Linked DNA regions of Stratiformator vulcanicus. The protein of the gene in region 1 interacts with the protein of each later gene in a pairwise test. Links are inferred from orthologs where the notes say so. Each region holds a gene or a part of one and is shown on either strand. Other genes may lie near its edges.

Region 1 (11,423 bases):
ATCGTCTCGCGATCAACCAGAGCGTCGATGACCCGGTCGCCAACATGAGCCCTCCGAATGTCAGTGCATAATCGAAAAGGGAGAACCTCAACCCGAACGCGCAAAGCCGGTCGAAACCGATGACCGCCCCCGCCACCATGACAAACCAAAGTGCGATGACCGTTGTGTCGACAGATAACTGAGCCGAGTAACGTAAGATCGCCCGTTCCTTCCAGTGATCGGACACCCGACTCGAGACGATTACGCGGGAAGAACGTCGTGCCACCGAACCAATACGCGCGACCCGACGCCCCATCGGGATCCGGCATAATAATTCCGCGATCAACACTGAGACGAAAAACAGACACAACTCTTGCATCGCAGGTTTCACAGCTTCACTACGTATCGGGGTCAATAGGCTGTGCCGCGCCGGCATCGTTCTCAATCGCCCGATCCCCGACGCTGCGTCTCATCGCTTTGAACAGCCGCTTCAGCGGAAACCAGACCAGGGCGAAGACCGCAAGAAAAATCGAGCCGATGAACCCACAAACGATCGCGACGGCACCGGCCCCGAGGCCGGGTCCAATGTATGCGAACAATAAACCCACTAAATCAAATTGAATCATCATGAGAAACTCGCTCGAGCCATGACAGATCGATCTCTGATGCAAGATAATACCGGCACCAGTTGACCCACCCCGCGTATCCGTCACGCGTCTTATTGACGAACTCCCAACGGACTTCACGGCGAGAAACGCGAAAGACTCGCCCTTCGTTTTGTTGCTCGAACACGACGTCGCCTCCGGGAAGCACGCGGCAACAACCTTGTGACATCGTAAAGGAGCCTACCTCGCGCAAGATCTCGTCGTAAGGTGCATCGAATTCGTCACTCTTGACATTAAACCGAATGACATTACTAATCTCCCGATACTTCTCTTTTTCCTTGCGATAACTGTTATTGCTGAAAACCGTAAAGTCGCCGTCAGGCAGCATATCCACATCATGTTGCGAAACCCATGGTCCGGTTCTGAGCCATAGAACTTTTCGAGTAGAGGGACGGTAAACGAAAACAGTCGAAATGTCCCGGAGACTAAACGCCAGATCTCCGTATCGGTACTCGCCAACTTCGTATCGAAGCGGTTGCACATCATTCAGATGGAGAGAGTCTTGAGTATCGCCCCTTTGTGAGATTCCGAATAACAATCCATGAAAATTATTGTGAACCAAAATGTCGGCGACCGATTCACTGCGCAATACTTCACCATGTTCGGGCGAGACGACAAAGTAGCCGTCACGAGGAAAGGTTCTATTGCTGGACACGTCGAGTCCTTCCGGCCAAGTTCGTTCGCCCGGAAAAGCAATGTTTCCAGCGGCAATAACATTTCCGACTGCATCAATATCGATCGAATGATGGCATGCATATTTGCTACCAAGCCTCCAAACAACACGGCTCTGCCTATCGAGGCAAAATAGGGCTCCTAAACCAGGATGAACTACGATTCTGCCATCAGGCAACAGTAACGGATGACGGGCGGCAAACCCGTCTCGTGAACGATTGTAAGAGATCATGGGTTCCTGCTCCGGGAACATGGTCTCTAGAAGTTCGTCAACAGGGGGAATCCACGAATGTAATATTCTGAAGTCTCTCAAGCGGACAAGCTCTACAATCGTCTGGCTGTGAGCACTGCTGTAGCGAGACATTAGTAAATAGCCTGGATCGACGAACTCGTCATCTCGCATGACGAATCCGTCCGCCGCAAACAATGAAGGTGTCTCCATTCGGTGCTTCGTGAGCTTCTGGACTAGAGTCGGCTTCTCTTCCACTTCCGGAACAAACAGAACAAACTTTTCGATGGGACTAAGATATGCCCATGGGAAGGCCTCATATCGACCGACTGAAAATCCCCAGATGGCGGCTGCTGCGAATAGTAAATAGGCGGCTGCAATCAGCCGAATCCGTTTTCTGCGCATGATTTTTTGATAGCTGAGGAATGCTGGAATTACTACGAGGAGACGATCGGAGGATCGAATCGCCTCAGTCTGGTTGAAGCTATCGGTGACCGTTGAAGTCTGCGCGAGAACCGGGCCAAACGCAATCGCGGCCGTGTCGATTGGGAAATGGTGTGCCCTCGCGCTACAGCCTACACCTCAACCAACTCCCCGCCGCTTTTTACGGCCTCCCATTGCTCCGCGGTGTAAAGTACTTCGCGGGCTTGGGAGCCGTTGTATTCGCCGACGATGCCGTCTTCGGCCATGTAGTCGATTAATCGCGCCGCTCGGCCGTAGCCGATGCCGAGGGCCCGTTGCAATAAGCTGGTGCTGCCGCGGCCTTCGCTGACGACCACGTCGATCGCCTGCTCGTACATGTCATCCTTCTTGCGGATTTCGTCCGCGTCGGCCGTCTTGCCACTGCCGCCAGAGGCGGTGACGTTCTTTAATTCATCGCTATATTGCGGTTCGACGTCGCCGAAGAAGTCGATCACGTTATCGACTTCCTGACCACTGATATAAGTGCCCTGCGAGCGGATCAGGTTACTGGTGCCCGGTTCGAGGTAGAGCATGTCACCGGCGCCGAGGAGCCGCTCGGCTCCCATTTCATCGAGGACGACCCGGCTGTCGGTTCGGCTGGCCACCTGGAACGAGATGCGTGCCGGCAGGTTCGATTTAATAAGACCGGTAATTACGTCGACGGTCGGCTTCTGCGTGGCGAGGACCAGGTGGATGCCGACGGCCCGTGACTTTTGGGCGAGGCGAATAATGTGTCCTTCCACGTCCTTACCGCTGGTCATCATCATGTCGGCCATTTCGTCGGCAATGATCACGATGTAAGGCATCTTCTCCGGCAGCGAACCGGGTTCGATCTCCAGTTCCGACAGCCCCATGCGGTCGAGGCGTTGTTCGCGCGAAAGCTTATTGTAATCGTCCAAATGGCGGACGCCGCATCGGGCGAGAATGTCGTAGCGTTCTTCCATCTTGTCGACGGCCCAAGCGAGCATCGCCTCGGCTTTTTTCATATCGGTGATGACCGGGTGCATCAGGTGGGGCAGCCGTTTGTAAGGGCTGAGCTCGACCATTTTTGGGTCGACCATCAACAGCTTCACTTCATCGGGGCGACGCGTGTAAAGAATGGACAGAATTAAGGTGTTAATACAGACCGATTTACCGGTACCAGTTCGGCCCGCGATTAAGAGATGCGGCATCTTTGTCATATCGACCACGAGCGGGTGGCCGCTTACGTCTTTGCCTAAGAACAGCGGGACGCTGAACTTTTGAGACTTTTCAGGGGCCGTCTCGATCAGTTCCCGCATCCGTACCATGACGCGGGTTTCATTCGGAACCTCAACGCCGACGGTATTCTTGCCGGGGATCGGCGAGACGATCCGCACCGCGGGGACGCGGAGTGCGATCGCGAGGTCATCGGCTAACGCCGTGACCTTATTAACGCGAAGGCCCTTTTCAAGTTTCAATTCGTACTGCGTGACGACCGGGCCCGTATCGATTTCCGAAACGGTGACGTTGAGGCCGAACTCTTGGAAGGTCTGCTCCAACGTCTCCGCGGCGATGCGGGCATTCGCCGCGAGTTCCTCGTAAGGAAACTCTTCGGCGTCTTCGAGCAGGTCAAGATCGGGCAGATCAATTTCAACGATCTCTTGCGGGCTGTCGACCACCGGCGGTCGTGGGGCTGCGAGACTGCGGGTCAGCGTTGCGGGGGGATTAATCCGAATCTCACGGTCGGCAGCGGCATCTGCTTCGGGTGCGTCTTCCGTCTCGTCTTCGAGCTCAATTTCTTCTTCAGTGGAGATCGATTCCTGGGATCGTTTCCGCCACATTGACGGCACAAAGCGAGAGAAGTTAAGCCTCGGCAATCTTATATTTCCGAAGAAATGACCGATGAACGCGAAAGGTTTCAGGAGGAGGCCAACAAACCGAGCGGCAAGCAGGGCGTCTTCGGTGATGATCAGACCGGCGGTCAGAATGGCCATCAGCAGCACGGTCGCGCCGAGGCCAGAGAAAAGCGATTCGAGCGTGGCCGCGGTGACGGCTCCGAGAAGCCCGCCGCTACCGACGAGAGTCGTTGTGCCGACTGCCGGGGCGGTGATATCAAAGGCCGTGCAGATGGCGACGAGCATCAATGTGCTGCCGGCGAGCCGCATCCAGCGGTCCTTCACGTTTCCCCGCGAAAACAGTTGCAGGTCAATCACGATCAGGTTGATCAGGATCAGATAGGTCCCGAATCCGAACGCGGAAAGCATGTAATGGGCGACGCGAGCACCAACCGGTCCGCAGGCGTTGACGACCGACTCGGGGGCGGGGAAGACGGCGGTCGAAGGGGGGTCGGCAGGATCGAAGGTCAATAGGCTCAGCGCGACAAACGCCGAGGCTGCGAGCAGCCCCAGCGCGACCAGATCAAGCATCATCCTCCTGAAATCGATCATAGACTCCGACGCAATCCAAAATTCGTCGTTGCGCAATCCGTCCCGTGAAGATTAGCACCGGGGCAGTGACGTGTCGCCTTTTCGCAACACCGGGTGTTGACTTCGGTCAACAAAGTGCTCGGGTCTTGCGAATTTTTCGGGCGCCGAGCGAACGGTCGTGACGGTTGCTCGGATGCGGTTAGTCGTAGCGACTGTGCAGCCAGTCTATTAAGGACGCCGCGATCGCAGACTTCGGACCGGTCCACTCAGCCGCAATTGCGCCGGCGGGGTCCATCAGCTCGACGGAATTCGAATCGGACCCGATCGCCGTTGGGTCGTTCACCACGATCCAATCGCAATTCTTGGCGCGGAGCTTTTGTAACGCTCGTTCGCGGGCGTTTTCGGCTTCGAGGGCAAAGCCGACGACCCAGCGAGCTTCTTTGCAGCGACCGATCTCAGCGAGGACATCGTCGGTCTCGATCATCTCGACGGTCATCGGTCCGCCCGTCTTGGCGAGCTTGCCGATGATGCGAGTAGCGGGACGATAGTCGCAAACCGCCGCCGCGGCGATGACACCTTCACACGACGTGAGAGCCCCCATGCAGGCTTTGCGCATCTCGGCGGTCGTTTCGACGTCAACGCGATCGACTCCCGTTGGGCAGGTCAGGTCGACCGGCCCGCTGACGAGCGTGACCGCATAGCCGGCCTTTGCAGCGGCTTCGGCAATGGCGTAACCCATCTTGCCGCTACTGGCATTCGAGAGATAGCGGACGTCATCGAGGTACTCGCGCGTCGGCCCCGCGGTGATGAGCAGTCGCGGGAGGTCAGGCATCGCCGGGCTTTTTTGCAGCGGCAAGCTGCTCTTTAAAGGTCGCGTACTCGGTGGTCTTCAAACCCGCCTCCAACGTCGCCTTGGCCTTGCCGAGTGATTTCGTCGCGACGGCCTCCACGTCGATCCATAAGCCGGGGAAGGCGATCGAACGGGCAATGTTATCTTTGGGGAGAGTGAGCTGCTTATCGGCTGAAAGGTCGAACCAGTGGAAAACATTCCGTGTTGGCTCGTAGACGACATACTCGCGCACTCCGTTCTCGCGGTACTTCGCTTTCTTATTATTGAGGTCGATCGACCGGGTCGTATTTGCGACTTCGATCACAAACTCAGGACCGCCGTCGATGTAATCATCCTCCGTCAGTCTGGACTGACCGCCAAATCCCTCGCAGATTCGAAGTAGGATATCAGGTTGGACTTCGGTTCCGTCGTCCAGCAGGACCGTCACGTTCTCGTTGACCTCACAGCCCGGCGTTGTTGCCTCGTATTCAAGCAGCAACGCACTCAGGAACGTAATGGGTCTCCCATGATTGTATTTCGCAGGTGAGGCCACGTAGACGACTCCGTCAATAAGTTCCGCCCGGAAGTTCTCCGGCATCCGCGAGTAGATGTAGTGAAACTCTTCGCGGTTCATCCGGTCGCCGCTGTGCAATTCCAGCGGCAGCGACTCGACGGGGTCGTGGGCGGGGGGATTGAAGTTGTGAGCGGCGGTGTCAGTTGCCATGGCAACCCCATTCTAAGCCAACGCCTCAGCAATCCGCGAGCGGATTTCTTCCGGCTCCGCCATGCGACCGGCGCCGACTTCGCGGCAGCTGAGCCAGCCACTGCCCGGTTCGGCGAAGTGGAAGCCGTCGTCTCGGAGTTGCTCCACGTTGCGCTGCACCGCGGCTTTCGACCACATTTCGACGTTCATCGCCGGGGCGAGCAGCATCGGGCAGGTCGCGCTGAGCGTGAGCGTCGAGAGCAAGTCATCCGCAGCGCCATGGGCGAGTTTCGACAGCACATCGGCGGAGCAGGGGGCGATTACGAAAATGTCGGCGCGGCGGGCGAGGCCGATGTGCTCTCCCCGCGGGTGCTCCTTCCAGTCGAATAGCGAGGTGTAGACCGGTCGGTCGGTCAGCGCTTCAAAGGTCGTCTTGCCGATGAAGGCGTGCGCCGCCTTGGTCATCACGACGGTGACGCCGTGGCCGTCCTGAACCAGCTTGCTTGCCAGGTCGGCCGACTTGTACGCCGCGATCCCGCCGGTGACGCCGAGGAGGATTTCTCGCGATTCAGACATGGTCGGATTCGATCGAAAAACAAGCCCGCCGCGCGAGCAAGAGATTTGCTCACGCGGCGTCCTTTGAGGGATCGCAGGTCCATACAGAGAGCAGCGATCGGCGACACCCGGTGACGAATTGGAGGTCTTCCCTTATATCCCTCGCTTGCGCTGTGGGCTTGTATTGAGCCCGACTTAGAGTTCATCCAACGATGGACCGCCGTCGGCTTCGTCCGGACCGCCGTCGCCACCCAAGGCGTCGAGTGGGCTGACCGGTTTTACTTCGCCGGAGGCGTCGAGGAAGATCTTATTCTGGATGATCTCCTGCACGACGATTTCCATCTGGTTTTTCGTCTGCATTTCGACGAGCGGCCGGGCGCCGCGGTTCAGCGCAACGAGCCGCTTCTGGATGAGCGACGAGAGCTTAAATCGCCCGCCGACCTTGTTGACGATTTCTTCTTCTTTAAACGCTTCCAGCATCGATTTGGGCCTCACGCTCTTCAACGATACCGACGATTTCACCGACCGCCCGGTCGAGATCGTCGTTATTTACCTGAAAATCATAGTCGGCGGCCCGCGTTAGTTCCGCTGCGGCGGTTTGCATTCGTCGGGCGATGACTTCTGCCGATTCTGTTCCGCGACCACGAAGTCGCGATTCGTATTCCTCTAGCGATTTCGTCTTCAAAAAAATGAGCAGGCTGCCGGGGAATGCTCTTCGAACTTCGGCCGCTCCATCGACGTCAATTTCAAGAAGCGACCAGCGTCGTTGCCCAATGGCCCGCTCGACTTCGGATCGCAGTGTGCCGTACCAGTGTCCGGTGCGGTGTACTTCAGCCGTCTCCAGGAATTCGCCTGCTGCCTGCTTCGTCTCGAATTCCTCAGGTGACAAAAAATGGTAGTCGACGCCGTTTTGTTCGTGCGGACGCGGCGGGCGCGTCGTCGCAGAAACCGCTTTTTCAATCGGCAATGTGGTCGTCTGAATCAATCGATTCACAACGGTTGATTTGCCCGAGCCACTGGGGCCGGACAGCACGAGAATTCGGATCGCTCTCTCCGGAGCGGGAACTGAATTTTCCACCCGGAGCCTGCCCCGCCGAATCGCAACTCCCAGACCGTCATTCGACATTCTGCAAAATCTCACGCAGTTTTTCCACCGCCCCCTTCAATTCCACCACGAGATGGGCGATCGACGCGTCATTCGCCTTCGAGCCGATCGTGTTGATCTCCCGATTCATCTCCTGAATCAGGAAGTCGAGTTTGCGTCCCTGAGACTCGGAGTCGTCGAGAAATTGCTCGAATTGGGTCAGATGCGATCGCATTCTGGCGATCTCTTCGGTGACGTCGCAGCGGTCCGCGTGGATCGCCGTTTCGCGGATGAGATTCTCTTCGGTCACCGTCGCGTCGGACTCACTCAAGGCCGTGCGAATCCGATCGAGCATCTTTTCGCGGTAGGTGCTGATTACCGCCGGGGCTTGCTTCTCGACGGCGTCGACCTGCTCGGCGATCACCTTGGCGTACTTTCGCAGCTCTGCATCCATCGCGGCTCCCTCGTAGTGACGGAACTCCAGCAGCTTTTCGCCCGCCGATCGCAACGCTCGCTCGACGAGCGGCCAGACCTCTTCGATTGAGGCGGTCGCTTTCGACACATCGACAAGTGTTCCAGGCAACTGAAACAGGCTCGAAATCGGGATCGGCGCCGACTTTCCAAGGTCGAGCCGGATCGCTTCGGCCTGCGTCCAATAGTCTTTGACGAGGTCCGCATTCACGCGGTAGGGGGTCTTGCAGTCTGTCGGCTCCAACCGAATCTGCAATTGCACCGAGCCGCGAGCGACGAACTCTTTGATGATCCGCTCAACATCCCCTTCCTTGGGGTTGAGCACTTCCGGCAGGCGCGTCGAAACTTTCAAATAGCGGTTGTTGACCGATTTGAGTTCAACGGTGGCGGCCCAGGCTTCTGTCTCGGCCCGCGCGGTGCCGAAGCCGGTCATGCTCAGTAGCACAGTGACACCTTGGCGGGAAAGAACCGGGATTAATCGACCAGTCGGCCGAGCCGAATAAGAAGCGACCGTAATTGAGCTAAATACCGACGCTTCAATTCGTAGCCGAACCCGACTCGAGCTCTTCGAACGGATTCGGCTCGCCAGTTCCGGACGATTCGACGGCCGAGCCTGACTCGGCGGGGCCGAAGATGTCCTCACCGTCCTCCGTTGATTCGATCGCCGGACCGCTCGGTTTAAATTTGTCGGCGTTCACGACCGCATCGGCTCGCAATTGAAATCCGTTCGCCGCGGCCAAGGCAACCCAGACAACCGTTACCACGATCGTAATGCGAGTGAACACGTCGCCTGCTTTCGTACCGAAGGCGCTTTGACCGCCGGCACCGCCGAATGCACCGGCGAGGCCACCGCCTCGTCCCCGCTGCAACAGAATGATGAACATCAGCAACAGGCCGACAATCATCAGGAGGGTCATTGTGATGTAGGACCACACGCTTGCAAAAACCAAGAGCATCAGATGGACCTTAGAAATTCCGTGAATGATCGATAATTAAGATGGCTGATTCAGCGGCTTGTTCGATGGTACGTCGAATCACGCACCCTCGGCGACACTAATCGCGGCTTCAATGATGGCCGTGAAGGAGTCTGCTTTCAAACTGGCTCCGCCGACCAACGCTCCGTCAACGTCGGACTGCCCCAGCAATTCGGCCGCATTGTTTGGTTTAACGCTTCCGCCATATTGGATGCGGATCGCGTCTGCGGGGGCGTCACCGTATTTCCGGCGAATCCAGTCTCTCGTGTAGGCGTGGGCCGCTTGGGCCTGCTCGGGCGTGGCGGTTTCGCCGGTCCCGATCGCCCAAACCGGTTCGTAAGCCAGCACGATCTCGCTTAACTGCTCGGCCGAGACGTCGTTCAGGCCGCCGGTCAGTTGCTCATCGAGAATCGCTTCAGTTCGGTCGGCCTTGCGGTCTTCGAGCAATTCGCCGATGCACAGGATGACCGGCAGTCCGCCCTCAAGCGACGCCAGCACTTTGCGGTTGATCGTCTCGTCGGTCTCACCAAGCACGTGACGACGTTCGCTGTGGCCGAGGATCACGGCATCGCAGCCGACGTCCCTGAGCATGTCGACGGCGACTTCGCCGGTGAACGCTCCCGACGCTTCGAAGTACGCGTTCTGCGCTCCGAGTTTGACGCCGCTGCCCGAGATCGCGTCGCTGACCGCGGTGAGATAGGGGAACGGCGGCGCCACCAGGACGTCGACCGGACATCCCTCCGCGGGAACCTTTGCGGCGATCGCGGTCGCGAGGTCGACCCCCGACGTTCGCGTCGTGTTCATCTTCCAGTTGCCGGCCACGTATAACCGCCGCATAAACTCGACCTTCGATTCGAAGCTGAACGGCGTCGCTTTCGCCGATCGTAGATAAAGGTAGGGGCCATCCTGTCGACGAAAGGCGCCCGGGCGCCGTTCCGCGATGTCCCGGTCAATTCTAACCGATCGTCAAACTGCGAGGATACGATCCCAGCAGTTCCATCCGGACGGCTTTTTTCTCCAAATCGCTCAATACTCGACTGATGGCAGCATCATCGGCGTGTCCCTCGAAGTCGAGGAAAAACTGGTAGCCGTTTTCGGCACCGAACAGCGGGAACGATTCGATCCAAGTCAGATTAATCTTGTTCTTCTTAAAAGCCATCAGTGCATCGTGCAAGGCGCCCGGTTGGTGGGCGACCTGCAGCAGAACAGCCGTGCGGTCTTTACCGCTGCGCTTGCAGATGTCCTCGCCGATCACGGCGAAGCGCGTGATGTTGTGCGGGTTGTCTTCAATGTTTTCGGCTTGGATCGTCAGGCCATTGTCGACGGCAGCCTGCTGGCTTGCGACGGCCGCAGCCCCCGGTTTCGTGCGGGCCAGTTGTGCGGCAGTCGATGTGCTGGTGACCTCGATCAGCCGCGCCTGCGGCATGTTGCGGGCCAGCCAGTTGCGACACTGCGACAGCGCCTGCGGCTTGCTGTAAACCTCGGTGATTTGCCCACGCGGACCGTTCGCTAACAGGTGCAGGTGGATCTGAAGCTGAACCTCGCCGCAAATTCGAACCGGCAATTTGCCGAACATCGAAAGCGTGTCGACCACGCGTCCGTCGGTGCTGTTTTCGATCGGAACGATCCCGAACATCGCGTGCCCGCGATTGACCTCTTCGAAGACCGCGCCGATTGTGTTGACCGGCACCAGGTCAGCCGATTGCCCGAATCGTTCGATTGCCGCCAGATGGGAGAAGCTGAATTCCGGACCGAGATAGACGACCCGCTGCACGCGAATGCGTCGCTTGGCCGCGCTGATGACCTCCTGAAAAACGCGACGAAGCGTTTGCTCTGGCAGGTCCCCTTTGTTGAGGCCCACGGCGGTCTTCAGCAATTGCTCATCGTGAGTGGGATCGTACAGCGCGGCGGCCGGATCCTCCTCGCCTCGCAGCAGTTCGGCGATCTGGTCGGCCCGCTCGTTCAGGAGTTTCACGATCTGTTGATCGAGCTGCTTCACCGCGGTCGCGGTTGGCTTCTTGCGTTTGACCGACTTCTTTGCCCCGGTCTTCGACCCCGTTTTCTTTGCTGCGTTCGAACTCGCGGTCGCTTTCTTGGCCATGGCGATGGGGCGGTTCGTTGGTGGGTGAATCAGGGCGGGCTGAAATCAATGCGGCGGTCTGGATACCGCCATCGAAATCGACGCTCGCCGTTCTGTAATCGCCGGGAGCACGTAACCTCCGATGAGATCGGGGGTTGTACCGGTGCCCATTCAGGGTGTCAAGGAAGCGGGTCGATGTCGGCTACGTGTCCTGTAAACCGGTCTGTGCAGCGGCAACGACAACCGCGGACTGCCAAAATGGCCTGTCGTTTTGGCCGCGCGTGACTCTCGGGTGTTGCCACTTTGGCGGGTGAAGTGCGTGCGATCGTTACC
Region 2 (11,340 bases), 450 kb from region 1 along the record:
GTTACGATCGATCACAACGGCAGTGCGATCGCCATCGGCGGCGACGAGCGCCCCTGGATGGGGGAAATCCCGCCGATCGGCGATACCGCCGCCGAATTTCGCTTATTGCTCGCTCATACGCCGGATCGAATCGGTTTTGCGCAGCGATCCAGAGTCGATTTGATGCTGGCCGGTCACAATCACGGCGGTCAGATACGCTTTCCGATCCTCGGACCGATTTACTCGCCCAGCCGCTTCGGGACGCGTTACTCCGGCGGGTGTTACGAGATCGGTCGAACGCTGATGTGCGTTTCACGCGGCCTTTCGGGCCAAATTCCGTTACGCTACGGCTGCCCGCCGGAGCTTTCGGCATACAAACTGCAACCGGAATGAGCGAACGTGATCAAGTGATGCGGAATCGACGCGGTCTCATCGAATGTCGGGGAAAATCGGCGGCTTGTCGATTTTTTCGCTCTTCGACCCCCTCTGCATGGAGCGACCGGGTGCCTAGAATTGCAGCGTCACTGCCAAGTTTATCTATCCGGGAGGACGAGAGATGAATCTCGTCTATTTTGTTGTCGACTTACACGGTCAACTCCGCCGGGTTCCGACGGACGCGGCCGAAGCGGTCTGGGAAAGTCGCTCCGGGACGAATGTGTTTGACGTCGCGATCGGCGAAGAACTGCGGATGGTCTCCGCGCTGGTCGATGTCGACCTCGACCCTGTCGTCTGCTTTTTCATGAAGCTAGACGTCGATGGCGAAGAGATCACCGATGAATCGCGGCTCGACGCCTACGAGGCGGTGACCGCGAAACACGCCCATCGCAACGATCACCCCGCCGCCCAGCGGCAACTCGAAGGTTGGCCGTCCGACTGGCAGACGCAGTTGGCCGTCGCCCTCGATGTGCCGGTGGCGGGACTGAAGCGAATCGCCATCGGCGGTCCGCTGCTGATGTCCGACCTGTGGGGCGTGCCCGTGAGCCGGGTCGTCGAATACTTCGAAGAAGCAATCGAGGAAGGCCTCGATTCCTAACAGTCCAGAGTCGAGAGGCTAGGGTCCAGAGCAACGGCGTTTAGCCGCGACCGACAGGGAGCGCTTCGCTATTTCTCCACATCATACCCCTCCTCCTTCCAACCGCGCATCCCGCCGTCCATGCTGAGGACGTTGGTGTAGCCCATCTTCTGCAGGTTGTCGGCGGCGAGCGCGGAACGAAATCCGCCGCCGCAGTAGAGGACGATTTCAGTCAACGTCTCGGGAATCGCCTCTTCGATATCGCGTTCGATCACACCCTTGCCGAGATGCCTGGCGCCGGGAATATGTCCCGCGGCGTATTCACTTTCTTCGCGGACGTCGACGAGTTCGAACGACTCGCCCGCATCAAGCCGCTGCTTAATCATTGGCACGTCGGTCTCGGTCACGCGTGTGCGAGCGTCTTCACAGATTTCAAGAAAGCGCGGCGGGTGTTGTTTGGACATGGTTGTGTCGAGGGTCGAGGGTCTAGTGTCGAGAGTGATTAAGGCGAGCCGAGAGCGTCAGCGACCGGAGTCGTTTGCGTGAGAGTCGGTTTACTGGTCGTGCTCCCCCGCGTCGTTCTCAGCCGGTGCAAACAAGCGACTCGGCACTAAATTCGATAAAGCAATAGGAGGTAGTTGAATCACAGGCTCACCCTTCAGCGAACGGATCTGGCATACGATTGCCGCATGTGGGTAGTCGAGTGTAAGGGGGAACTGGGAACCCCAGCGAATCTCGACAAAGCCAAAATTTTCGCCTCGATAGACGGAGCCGAAACGGTGCTCATTAATTTCATTGAGCCACGTAGTCGGCGAGTTCAAACTGCTCGACGTGAGGTCAATGATCTCTCGAAAAGCTGCAGGTTTGCCGACTCTTAAAACATGACTCGAAATCTCCGCGTGGTGACGATCGCCGGAAAGAAAGATCACTGGACCGACTCCGTCTTTAGCAAGCAACTTATTGAAGCGGTCGACCTCTTCCGGAAAGTTGTTCCACTTTTCGAATCCGTGTTGTGAGGAGAGGAACTGAATGCTGCTGCAAATCACTCGCAGTTCGGCGGGCGACTGGAGTTGCTCCTCCAGCCATTGCCACTGTTCTTCGCCAAGTAAGGTGCCATCGCCGCAGCCGAAGGCATAAGGCCCAAACGTTCCGCCGGCTCGATTGCCGAAATTTTCTCTCATCTTTAACGGCCCGCGGAAATACCGCGTATCGAGCAAAATAATTTGCACGCGCTTCCCCGGCGGGCCGATGATTTTCGCGTCATAAATCCCCGGGGTTTTTCGGCGCTCGCTGCCCTCCGGTTCGCCGAAGAAGTCGAGGAAGACCTGCTGTGATTCGGCTTTCTTCGGGTATTCGGCCCCGGCATCGTTGGCCCCGTAGTCATGGTCATCCCACGTGGCGAGGACCGGAACCTTCTGCCGCAGCTTCGTGAAGCCCGGGACCGCGGCAAACTGCCGGTACTTGTCCCGCATGACGTCCATGTCTTCGGTATCGCCGTAAATATTGTCGCCGAGCAGGATGAACAGGTCGGGATCGGATTCCAGAATCGCCTTCCAAATCGGCTGCGGGCGAAATTGTTTCGCGCACGATCCGAAGGCGATCCGCGTGACGACATTTGATTCGTCCAGCGTTGCCCAATCGTCCGGTGCCCAAACCGATGACTTGTCGTCGCAAAAAACAGCGCCCGGCGCCAGCGCAACGGCAAGCATGAGCATGAAGAGCCAACGATTGAGCATGTCTTCCACCTGAAACGGAACTCACAATGCGATGAGTGCGATAAGACCGTGCGGTCCGGAGACCACCGTTGTACAATAAACCGGAAGCGATATCGTGCGAATGATTCCCGGATCGTCCATTAGATCGTTCAACCGCCGCAGCTATGCCCGCATCAGCAAAGTTAGAGACTTCGACTTCGAGCGCGCCACCCGATGATGGGTCGAGAGCGGTTCGTTTTACCGTCGAACAGTATCAACGCATGATCGACGCGGGTGTCTTTGATAGCGACCGCCGCGTTGAACTGCTGCGTGGGAGAATCGTTCGCATGCCCGCGATGCAAAACCCGCATTGGTTCCTGTTGCATCATGTCGAAAAACTGATCAACGGGCTATTGCCGTCGGGATATTTCACGTCCGAACAGGCTCCAATCGTGTTCGACGATAGTGAGCCGGAACCGGATGTCGGCGTTATCCGCGGTCTTCTCACCGATTACCGTGAGTCGAAACCGCGAGCTTCCGACGCTGCAATGCTTATCGAAATTGCCAGTCGTTCGTTGCTGAGCGATCGACGCGATAAGGGGCCGATTTACGCCTCTGGGAGCGTGCCCGAGTATTGGATCGTCAACGCCATCGATCGCAGTGTTGAAGTCTACCGTGACCCTAAAGCGTCCGTTTCGGCTATCGCGGCCGACTATCAGCAGCGAACGACTTACCGAGACTCGGATCCGATTCCCTTTCAGTTGGATGGCAAAGACATCGCGACGATCCGCTGCGATGAATTGATACCGCTTGCAGACTGATCGCGAATGGCTTCACGCTAGGTCGAATACCAGCAGTTCCGCCCCCTGCTCCGTCGCGATCTGCAGGTGCGACTCTTCGCTGACGGCGAGTCCGTCGCCGGTGTTGATCGCGGTGCCGTTGACCGTGGCGGAGCCGTCGACGACTTGAATCCAGGCGTGACGGTCCGGGGCGAGGTCGACGCTCAATTCCTCTTCGGGTTCAAGGATTGTCGCTGAAACGATGGCGTCCTGGCCGATAGGGAGCGAGCCGCCCCGTTCATCGGGCGAGGCGATCGGTTGCAGGCGGTTCCGCTTCTGCTTTTCTTCGAAGTGCGTCTGCTGATAGCGCGGCGCGATACCCTTCTCGGCCGGCTTGATCCAGATTTGCAGGAGCTTTGCCGGTTTCTCCTTTGAGCCATTGAACTCGCTGTGGGTGAGGCCGCTGCCGGCGGTCATGACCTGCACATCGCCGCGGCGGAGTTCTCCCCCGCCGCCGGTACTATCTTTGTGAGCGAGCACGCCGCCGGTGACATAGGTGATGATCTCCATGTCCCGGTGAGGATGCTCGCCGAAGCCGCCTCCCGCCTCGATCACGTCCTCATTAATGACCCGCAAGGAGCGGAAACCCATGTACCGCGGGTCCTGATAGCCAGAGAACGAGAATGTGTGAAACGTCTTGAGCCAGCCGTGGTCGAAGTAGCCGCGGTCATTGCTCTTGCGCACCGTGAGCATCGAACGTTCCTCGAGAAGCGAGCAGCGGAAAATTAAATATGAGAACCAACAAGCCCGCAGCGCGAGCAAGGGATTCGCTCACGGGCTATCAATTCTTCAAAAGGTCGTCCCGTTGCGCTTATCGGAGCACAGCGAAATGTCCCTTGCTTGCGCTGCGGGCTTGTGGGGTGTTCCGTGATGACATCAATCGGCGGTCGGACGTTTCTTGCGGCGAAACAGGAGCGCATCGAGCGAGAGTCGTCCGGGACCTGTGAGCAAGATTCCGATCGTGACCACCATCAATGTGAGTGCGTACTCCATGCCCCCGGCTTGATTACTGAATGTACCGCTGTGGGCGACGAAAGCGGCAACGCCCATGGTGATCGCAACCGGAATACTAACGAGGCGGGTCATCAGACCGGCCATGAGAAGGCAACCGCCGAAAAATTCGGTGCCGCCCGCCATATACGCGTTCAATTCCGGATAGGGGATTTCGAGTTTCGTCAGAAATCCTTTGAAGCCTTCGAGGCCCGGCTCGCCCGTCTCCGTGAACCAGCCCCACAGCTTTTGGGCACCGTGGAAGAACATAACCCAGCCGACCATGCCGCGGATCGCGAGCAGGCCGAGGTCGGTGAAGAAGTTCCAGCGTCGTTCAGCGGCCATTTCAGTGATTCTCCAAGTGAGTCGCGGCTGTGTGTGTGGGTTGCCTAATTCAATTGAATCAAGTTTCCCAAGATTCGCCACTGCGATAATATTTGTTGAAACAGGTAAATAGTCAAGGGGAAAATTAATGAGGCACCTGAGAGTGAGGCTACGTACTGCCGAGCCAAGGATGGTCGGTCCCCCGCTCAGCGATGCAGAAATCGTCGGATTGCGCCGTTGAACGCGTCGGGATTCTCGAGCGGGCTTAAGTGTGCCGCAGAGTCAATGGTCGCAAATTGGGCGTCAGGAATCTCGTCCGCCATTTCCTGCATCATCTTTGGAGGTGCAAGTTGGTCGTGTTCACCAGCCAGCACGAGCGTCGGCATACCAATTTCGGCGAGCAAGGAAGTCATATCAGGCCGGGCGGCCATTCCGTGCAGCGCCGCAGCGACCGATTCGGGGGCCGCCGAACAGATCATCTCGCGAACGAGGGCGACGACTTCGGGTTTCGATTCGAGCGTATGATCGCACAACATTTTCGACGGCATCTCTCGGACCAACCGCTCGACGCCGTTACGGAGGACGTCGGCTGCGATTCGCTCTCGGTCATCGCGTGCGTCGTCGGTGTCATCCACGGCCTTCGTGTGACAAAGCGCCAGCCCTCTGAGCCGGTCGGGGTACTTCTTGGCGAAAGCGAGAGCGATGTAACCGCCCATTGATACTCCGCAGAGCGTCACCGGGTGTTTGCAGCCGATCGCATCGAGCAGCCCGGCTAGATCGTCGGCATATTGCTCCATTGTGACGGTTCCGTGCGCCAGCGCGCTTTCCCCGAAACCGCGCAGGTCGGGCACAATCATCCGACACGTCTGACAGAGCGAGCCGTGTTGCGCCTGCCACATATCGCGATTTAAAGGGAACGCGTGCAGCAGGACGACCGGCTCACCTTCTCCGGCAATATCGACCCCGAATGAGACATCGTCGAGCATGATGGCCATCAGTGTTGCCTCCGGCGGCGCAGAATCGACAATACGAGCGCGATGGGCGCTGGCGTGACGCCTCATTCTAATCAATTTTCGGGCGGCGCGACTGGACAAATTCCCGGTTGCGGCACGATCGCCGAATTCCGTTCGAAAGGGTTTCCTTTGACCGACACGCAGGCACTGAAACTGGATGAAACGGCGCGCGAGCAGTTGCTGGAGCGATTTCTCCGATACGTCCGAATCGATACGCAAGCCGATGAGCACTCCGACTCGTCACCGAGTTCGCCAAAGCAACTTGAATTAAGCCGGTTGCTTGAGCAGGAATGCCAAACACTCGGTCTCGCCGATGTGGAGCGGACTTCCGAGGGTGTTGTCTATGCGACTTTAAAACCTTCCCAGGGTGTCGACTCACCGACGATCTGCTGGTTTGCCCATGTCGACACGTCGCCGGAGTACACGGCTGAGAAGGTCTCTCCGATCGTGCATCGAGACTATTCCGGAAATGATATCCCTCTGCCGAACGGCGAGAACTTGACGATTCGCGTGGCCGATAATCCCACGCTGAATGACCTTGTCGGTGGAACGATCATCACGACCGACGGTTCGACGTTACTTGGGGCCGATGACAAGTCGGGCATCGCGGTGATTCTTTCGGCAGCCTCATGGCTCAAACAGCACCCTGAAATACCCCACGGCGAGATTCGCATCTGTTTCACCACAGATGAAGAGATCGGCCGAGGATGCGAGGGACTCGACCTGAACCGGATCGGGTCGGTCTGCGGCTATACGCTCGATGGCAGCGGCACCGCGGAAATCGACGTCGAAACATTTTCGGCCGACCTCTGCGTGGTGACGGTCCAAGGCGTCAACACCCATCCGTCAATCGGCAAAGGCGTGATGGTCAATGCGCTGAGGGTCCTGTCCGATTTCCTGACGCGATTACCGCATCAGTCTGACAGTCCCGAGACGAGTGACGGACGCGACGGATTCTTGCACCCTTACGCCATCGACGGAGGCGTTGCCGAAGCAAACGTGCGCATCATCATTCGCGACTTCGAACAGGACGGATTGACTCGGTACCGCACCCTGCTCAAGCAGTTGGCTGATGACGTCGAACGATCTCATCCGGGCAGCCGGATCGTGCTCGAATTTCGCGAGCAATATCGCAACATGCGAGACGGACTTGCGAGCGAACCGCGGGCGATCGAACTCGCGCGACAGGCCGTCGTCGATGCCGGACTTGAGCCAAAGTTGTCGATCATCCGAGGCGGAACCGACGGCTCCCAACTGACGGCTCTCGGCTTGCCGACACCCAACCTGTCCTCCGGCCAGCACAACCCCCATTCCCCGTTGGAATGGACGAGCGTCGGCGAAATGGCTCGCTGCGTCAGTGTCTTGCTCCATCTGGCGAACCGGTGGGGACGAGAGTCACAGCCCAGATAACCCCCGGTGCGACCGCTGGTCTCGCCATGTTCAATTGATCGCCAACCCCAGTGAGGGATATGCCTCACGATCGGGCGGAGTCGAACAAAATGAAAGCAGACTCCGGTCTCTCTCCGAGCATTTGCTATGGAGTCGGAAGTCGATTCCGGAAAAGCCGATTAATTTCCAGAATCGCCGAATCTCTGGAAAATCATTGGGGTTTATTGCTGCGAGGGCCGAAAATCGCCCTCCAAATTTAGGAAATACTTCTGGAGTAGCACGCTTTTTCCTGTATCGTAAAAGTGTTGAATGCTGCCCCGCCTACCAAACCTACCTGTCACCATCCCTCCGGTGACTCTCCTGCCAAACCGGATCCACTCCGGACGTGAGCGAGCTATGCCTTCTGATCAAGCGATTGCTGATCAAGACGCCCCTGCCGTGCAGTATGCGGATTGGGCGGAATCGAAGAGTTCCTTTCTTCGTCTGCCCGAGGCTGTCTTAGCCGTTGTGCTCGCAGGCATCGTCACGGTGTTCGGAGTGCTGGCACTGTCTGACAACGAGGATTCTCTTGCTGAGGACGAATTCTCTCAACTGGCCAACTCAGCATCTTGGCGAGGACTGCCGATTCGCGACATCGCTTGTTTTGGCGAAAAAGCCGAATTCGCCGTCTGCCGTTCCGACGATGTCGTCCGAATCATCGATCGCAACTCGGCGGTGTCGTTCGTTGCGTCCTTGTACTCAGACGGACCGGAACTGGTCTCGTCGAACGGTTCTTCTGATGGAGCGATTTTGGCGTTCGGTTTCGCCGACGGAACCGTCAAATTTTTAGATCAGACCTCGGCCGTCGCCGTCGAATGGGAATTGCACGTTGGCGACGCCGCAGTCATGGACTTCGCATTTGACGAGCACCTGCATTCGGCATTCGCGGTCACCGAACGCGGCGAATTCGCGGTGATCGATCTTGAGCATCGGTTGGTGACTGAATTGCATCAGCTCGCTGCAGGACCCGTTCAGGCGATTCGCCTTTCGAAGTCGGGATCAACGATCGCCTTCGGGTTCGGCAATGACATCGTTTCGTACAGTTTTGATCCCGTTGGCGGATTGAAGCGAAGCGACGCGGTTGATATGGGGGCCTTCGTTACGGCCGCCGAAATTTCTCAGGATGGCCGACTGGCCTTGGTCTCTGCTTTAGATGGGAAAATTCGGCTCGTCGATTTGCAGGCACAGGCTTTCGAGCAGCTCGGTCGCGTGTCGACCGCTGAAGGCATTCGATCACTCGCTTTCTCTCCGGACGGTCGTTACGTCGCCGTCGGCGGTCTCGACGGAATGGTCCGAATTTATGATTCGAGCGATGTCTCGACTCCAATTTCCGTCTTTGCCGGACACCGCAACCTGGTCTGCTCGGTGTCATTCGTCGATTCGAACAGCCTGATGTCCGGCAGCTACGATGGCGAAGTGCTGTGCTGGGAACGGGAGAGCGAAACCATCACTGGTCGATTCCAGCTTCGCTAATTTTGATCAGGCCCGCTAAGAGCGGTTTCAAATCGCCCGGCATACAAGCTCGAGGCGCAAGCCGTCGGGATAATCTTTGGTTGATCGACCATCGGCTTGCGCCTCTGGCTGGTATTGAAATCGCTTCTAGCAAGTTAGTTTCTTCATCGACCCCGCCGTTGAATCGAGACGGTGGTTTGCCGGTTGACTCGTTGCGCGCGAGTCGGTTTCGCTGAGAAGTCCGGAACCGAAGATATTGGTCGAAGCCGGTGAATTCGGGGCGATCAGCCCGGATCGGCTCCGTACGCTGTTGGCGATCGTCGGGACCGCGGTTAGACTGCATCAACAACGACTGATGCCAAAGTCGGTTGATCACCCCGTCCTCGCCGGCTCCTGCCAATGCTGAATCTGCCACTGCGATTGTGCCTGATTGTCACCTTGCTCGGTCCGTTTCTGGCGGCATCAGCCGTCGCGAACGATCGCACGCCCGCATCTTCAACCGCACCACTGCAGACCCCGGATGACCTTCAGGTCTCTCTGTTCGCGGCTGAGCCGATGCTGCTCAATCCGTCGAACATCGACGTCGACCATCTCGGTCGCGTGTGGGTCTGCGAAATCGTCAATTACCGTCCGTTTCGAAACCGCGAAAATCCGACCCGCGAAGAGGGCGACCGCATTCTCGTCCTCGAAGATACCGACGGGGACGGCAAAGCCGATCGCAAATCGACTTTCTATCAGGGGACCGACATCGACTCGCCGCACGGCGTCTGCGTGCTCGGTAATCGCGTCATTGTGTCGGCGAACGGGCAGGTCCTATCACTCTACGATGATGACGGCGACCTGAAGGCGGACCGCAAAGAGGTCATGTTCACCGGCATCGGCGGTGAGCAGCACGATCATGGAATTCACTCGGTCTGCTTCGGCCCGGATGGCCGACTGTACTTCAACTTCGGCAATTCCGGTTCTCAAATTCGTCGGCCGGACGGATCACTGGTGATCGACAAAGCGGGCAACGAGGTCCGCGCAAACCGGAAGCCTTATCAGGAAGGCATGGCGTTTCGTTGCGAACTCGACGGGTCGAACTTTGAAACCATCGGCTGGAACTTCCGCAACAACTGGGAACTCGCCGTCGACAGCTTCGGCAACGTCTGGCAATCCGACAACGACGACGACGGCAATCGCGGCGTCCGCATCAACTTCGTGATGGAGTTCGGAAACTACGGATACCGCGACGAACTGACCGGCGCCGGCTGGCGACAGCCACGCACCGGCTGGCACGCCGAAGTGCCGCTGCGCCACTGGCATCAGAACGATCCCGGCGTCATCCCCAACCTGCTTCACACCGGTGCCGGCTCGCCCTGCGGAATGTGCATCTATGAAGGTTATCTGCTGCCGGAACGATTCCGCGGCGAGATGATTCACGCCGACGCAGGGCCGAACATCGTGCGGGCCTATCCGGTCGAAGCCGCCGGTGCCGGGTTCTCCGCCGCGATCGAAGATGTTGTCGACGGCGAGCGCGACCAATGGTTCCGTCCGACCGACGTATCGGTCGCCCCGGATGGTTCGCTGATCATTTCCGACTGGTACGACCCGGGTGTCGGCGGCCACCGCATGGGCGACACGGAGCGGGGGCGGATCTTTCGAATCTCGACTCCGGACAACCAAGAGTACACGGCCCCATTGGAGTCGTTCGTGGGCGCAGGCCCCGCCGCCGTCGTCGTCGTCGCGTTGGCGAGCCCGAATACTGCGACGCGGTACATCGCCTGGGAGTCTCTGCGGTCGATGGGGATAGATGCCGAAGACGCGCTGAAGTTCGGGTGGCAAAACTCGAACGACTCACGTTATCGGGCCCGTGTCCTGTGGCTCTTGGCGATGCTCGACAACGGCGAAGACCACCTGCACTCCGCCTTTCCCGATGACGATCCGGACCTCCGTGTGACCGCGATTCGGGCATGGCGTCGCGTCGGTCTCGACCCGGTGGTCGCCGTCAAAGAATTGATAGACGATCCCTCGCCGCAGGTGCGACGGGAACTGCTGATCGCGCTGAGCGAGAGCCAAGACGAACAGGTGCCCCAATTGTGGGCGAAGTTGGCCGAACAGCACGCGGCCGGAGACCGCTGGTACCTCGAAGCCCTCGGCATCGCCGCGCGCGGACGTTGGGATGAGTGCCTCGGTGCCTGGCTCGACCGAGTTGGCGACGACTGGGACGACAAACCCGGCCGAGAAATCGTCTGGCGTTCGCGGGCGATAAAAACCTCGGAGCTGCTCAAGGAATTGCTACTGGTTTCGCATGCTGACGCGTCGCTGAGGAAACAGTATTTCCGAGCATTCGATTTCCAACCAAAACAGTCGGGAAGTGCCTCGCTGAACGCATTGGTGTCGGTCGGGGGCCTCGATCTCGGCACGCCGGCTGGTCGTGACACCGTTCGGCTGGCGCTGTTGCGACTCGATCCCAAAGCGATCAATAAGAGCAGTCAGATGCAGTCGATCGCCTTTTCCCTGTATTCCAAAATCGAGAACCCTCGGGAACTGATCGAGTTTGCCCGGCACGTCGATCTGGCAAGCCAAGTCGCGATCGGCAGGCTGGTCGAAATCGCGATCTCACAGCC

The links.
Region 2: the proteins of tpiA (region 1) and pepT interact in binary tests that used the Escherichia coli proteins (3 or more experiments, as listed by UniProt). The link is inferred for Stratiformator vulcanicus from one-to-one orthologs.

The regions. Positions count from the first base shown.
Region 1 is NZ_CP036268.1:4,674,556-4,685,978, reverse strand. What follows is about bases 7,960-10,891. They hold tpiA (triose-phosphate isomerase), read right to left. Parts: upstream 9,848-10,891; coding sequence 9,071-9,847; downstream 7,960-9,070. Other genes in these bases: pheA (prephenate dehydratase), read right to left, coding at 9,966-10,891; secG (preprotein translocase subunit SecG), read right to left, coding at 8,573-8,992; Pan189_RS18670 (YicC/YloC family endoribonuclease), read right to left, coding at 7,960-8,481. Also shown: Pan189_RS18710 (hypothetical protein), read right to left, coding at 378-608; Pan189_RS18705 (arylsulfotransferase family protein), read right to left, coding at 592-1,950; Pan189_RS18700 (DNA translocase FtsK), read right to left, coding at 2,121-4,397; Pan189_RS18695 (phosphopantothenoylcysteine decarboxylase domain-containing protein), read right to left, coding at 4,594-5,226; Pan189_RS18690 (Uma2 family endonuclease), read right to left, coding at 5,219-5,947; Pan189_RS18685 (flavoprotein), read right to left, coding at 5,960-6,502; Pan189_RS18680 (DNA-directed RNA polymerase subunit omega), read right to left, coding at 6,677-6,961; gmk (guanylate kinase), read right to left, coding at 6,945-7,559; more of Pan189_RS18670, read right to left, coding at 7,597-7,959; more of pheA, read right to left, coding at 10,892-11,111. UniProt on the Escherichia coli protein: Involved in the gluconeogenesis. Catalyzes stereospecifically the conversion of dihydroxyacetone phosphate (DHAP) to D-glyceraldehyde-3-phosphate (G3P).
Region 2 is NZ_CP036268.1:4,219,502-4,230,841, reverse strand. Bases 5,272-8,120 are described here. They hold pepT (peptidase T), read left to right. Parts: upstream 5,272-5,980; coding sequence 5,981-7,261; downstream 7,262-8,120. Other genes in these bases: Pan189_RS16805 (WD40 repeat domain-containing protein), read left to right, coding at 7,637-8,120; Pan189_RS16815 (alpha/beta fold hydrolase), read right to left, coding at 5,272-5,833. Outside these bases: Pan189_RS16850 (metallophosphoesterase), read left to right, coding at 1-372; Pan189_RS16845 (hypothetical protein), read left to right, coding at 536-1,012; Pan189_RS16840 (rhodanese-like domain-containing protein), read right to left, coding at 1,081-1,455; Pan189_RS16835 (alkaline phosphatase D family protein), read right to left, coding at 1,546-2,727; Pan189_RS16830 (Uma2 family endonuclease), read left to right, coding at 2,871-3,506; Pan189_RS16825 (pirin family protein), read right to left, coding at 3,519-4,217; Pan189_RS16820 (DoxX family protein), read right to left, coding at 4,401-4,859; more of Pan189_RS16815, read right to left, coding at 5,045-5,271; more of Pan189_RS16805, read left to right, coding at 8,121-8,752; Pan189_RS16800 (PVC-type heme-binding CxxCH protein), read left to right, coding at 9,131-11,340. UniProt on the Escherichia coli protein: Cleaves the N-terminal amino acid of tripeptides.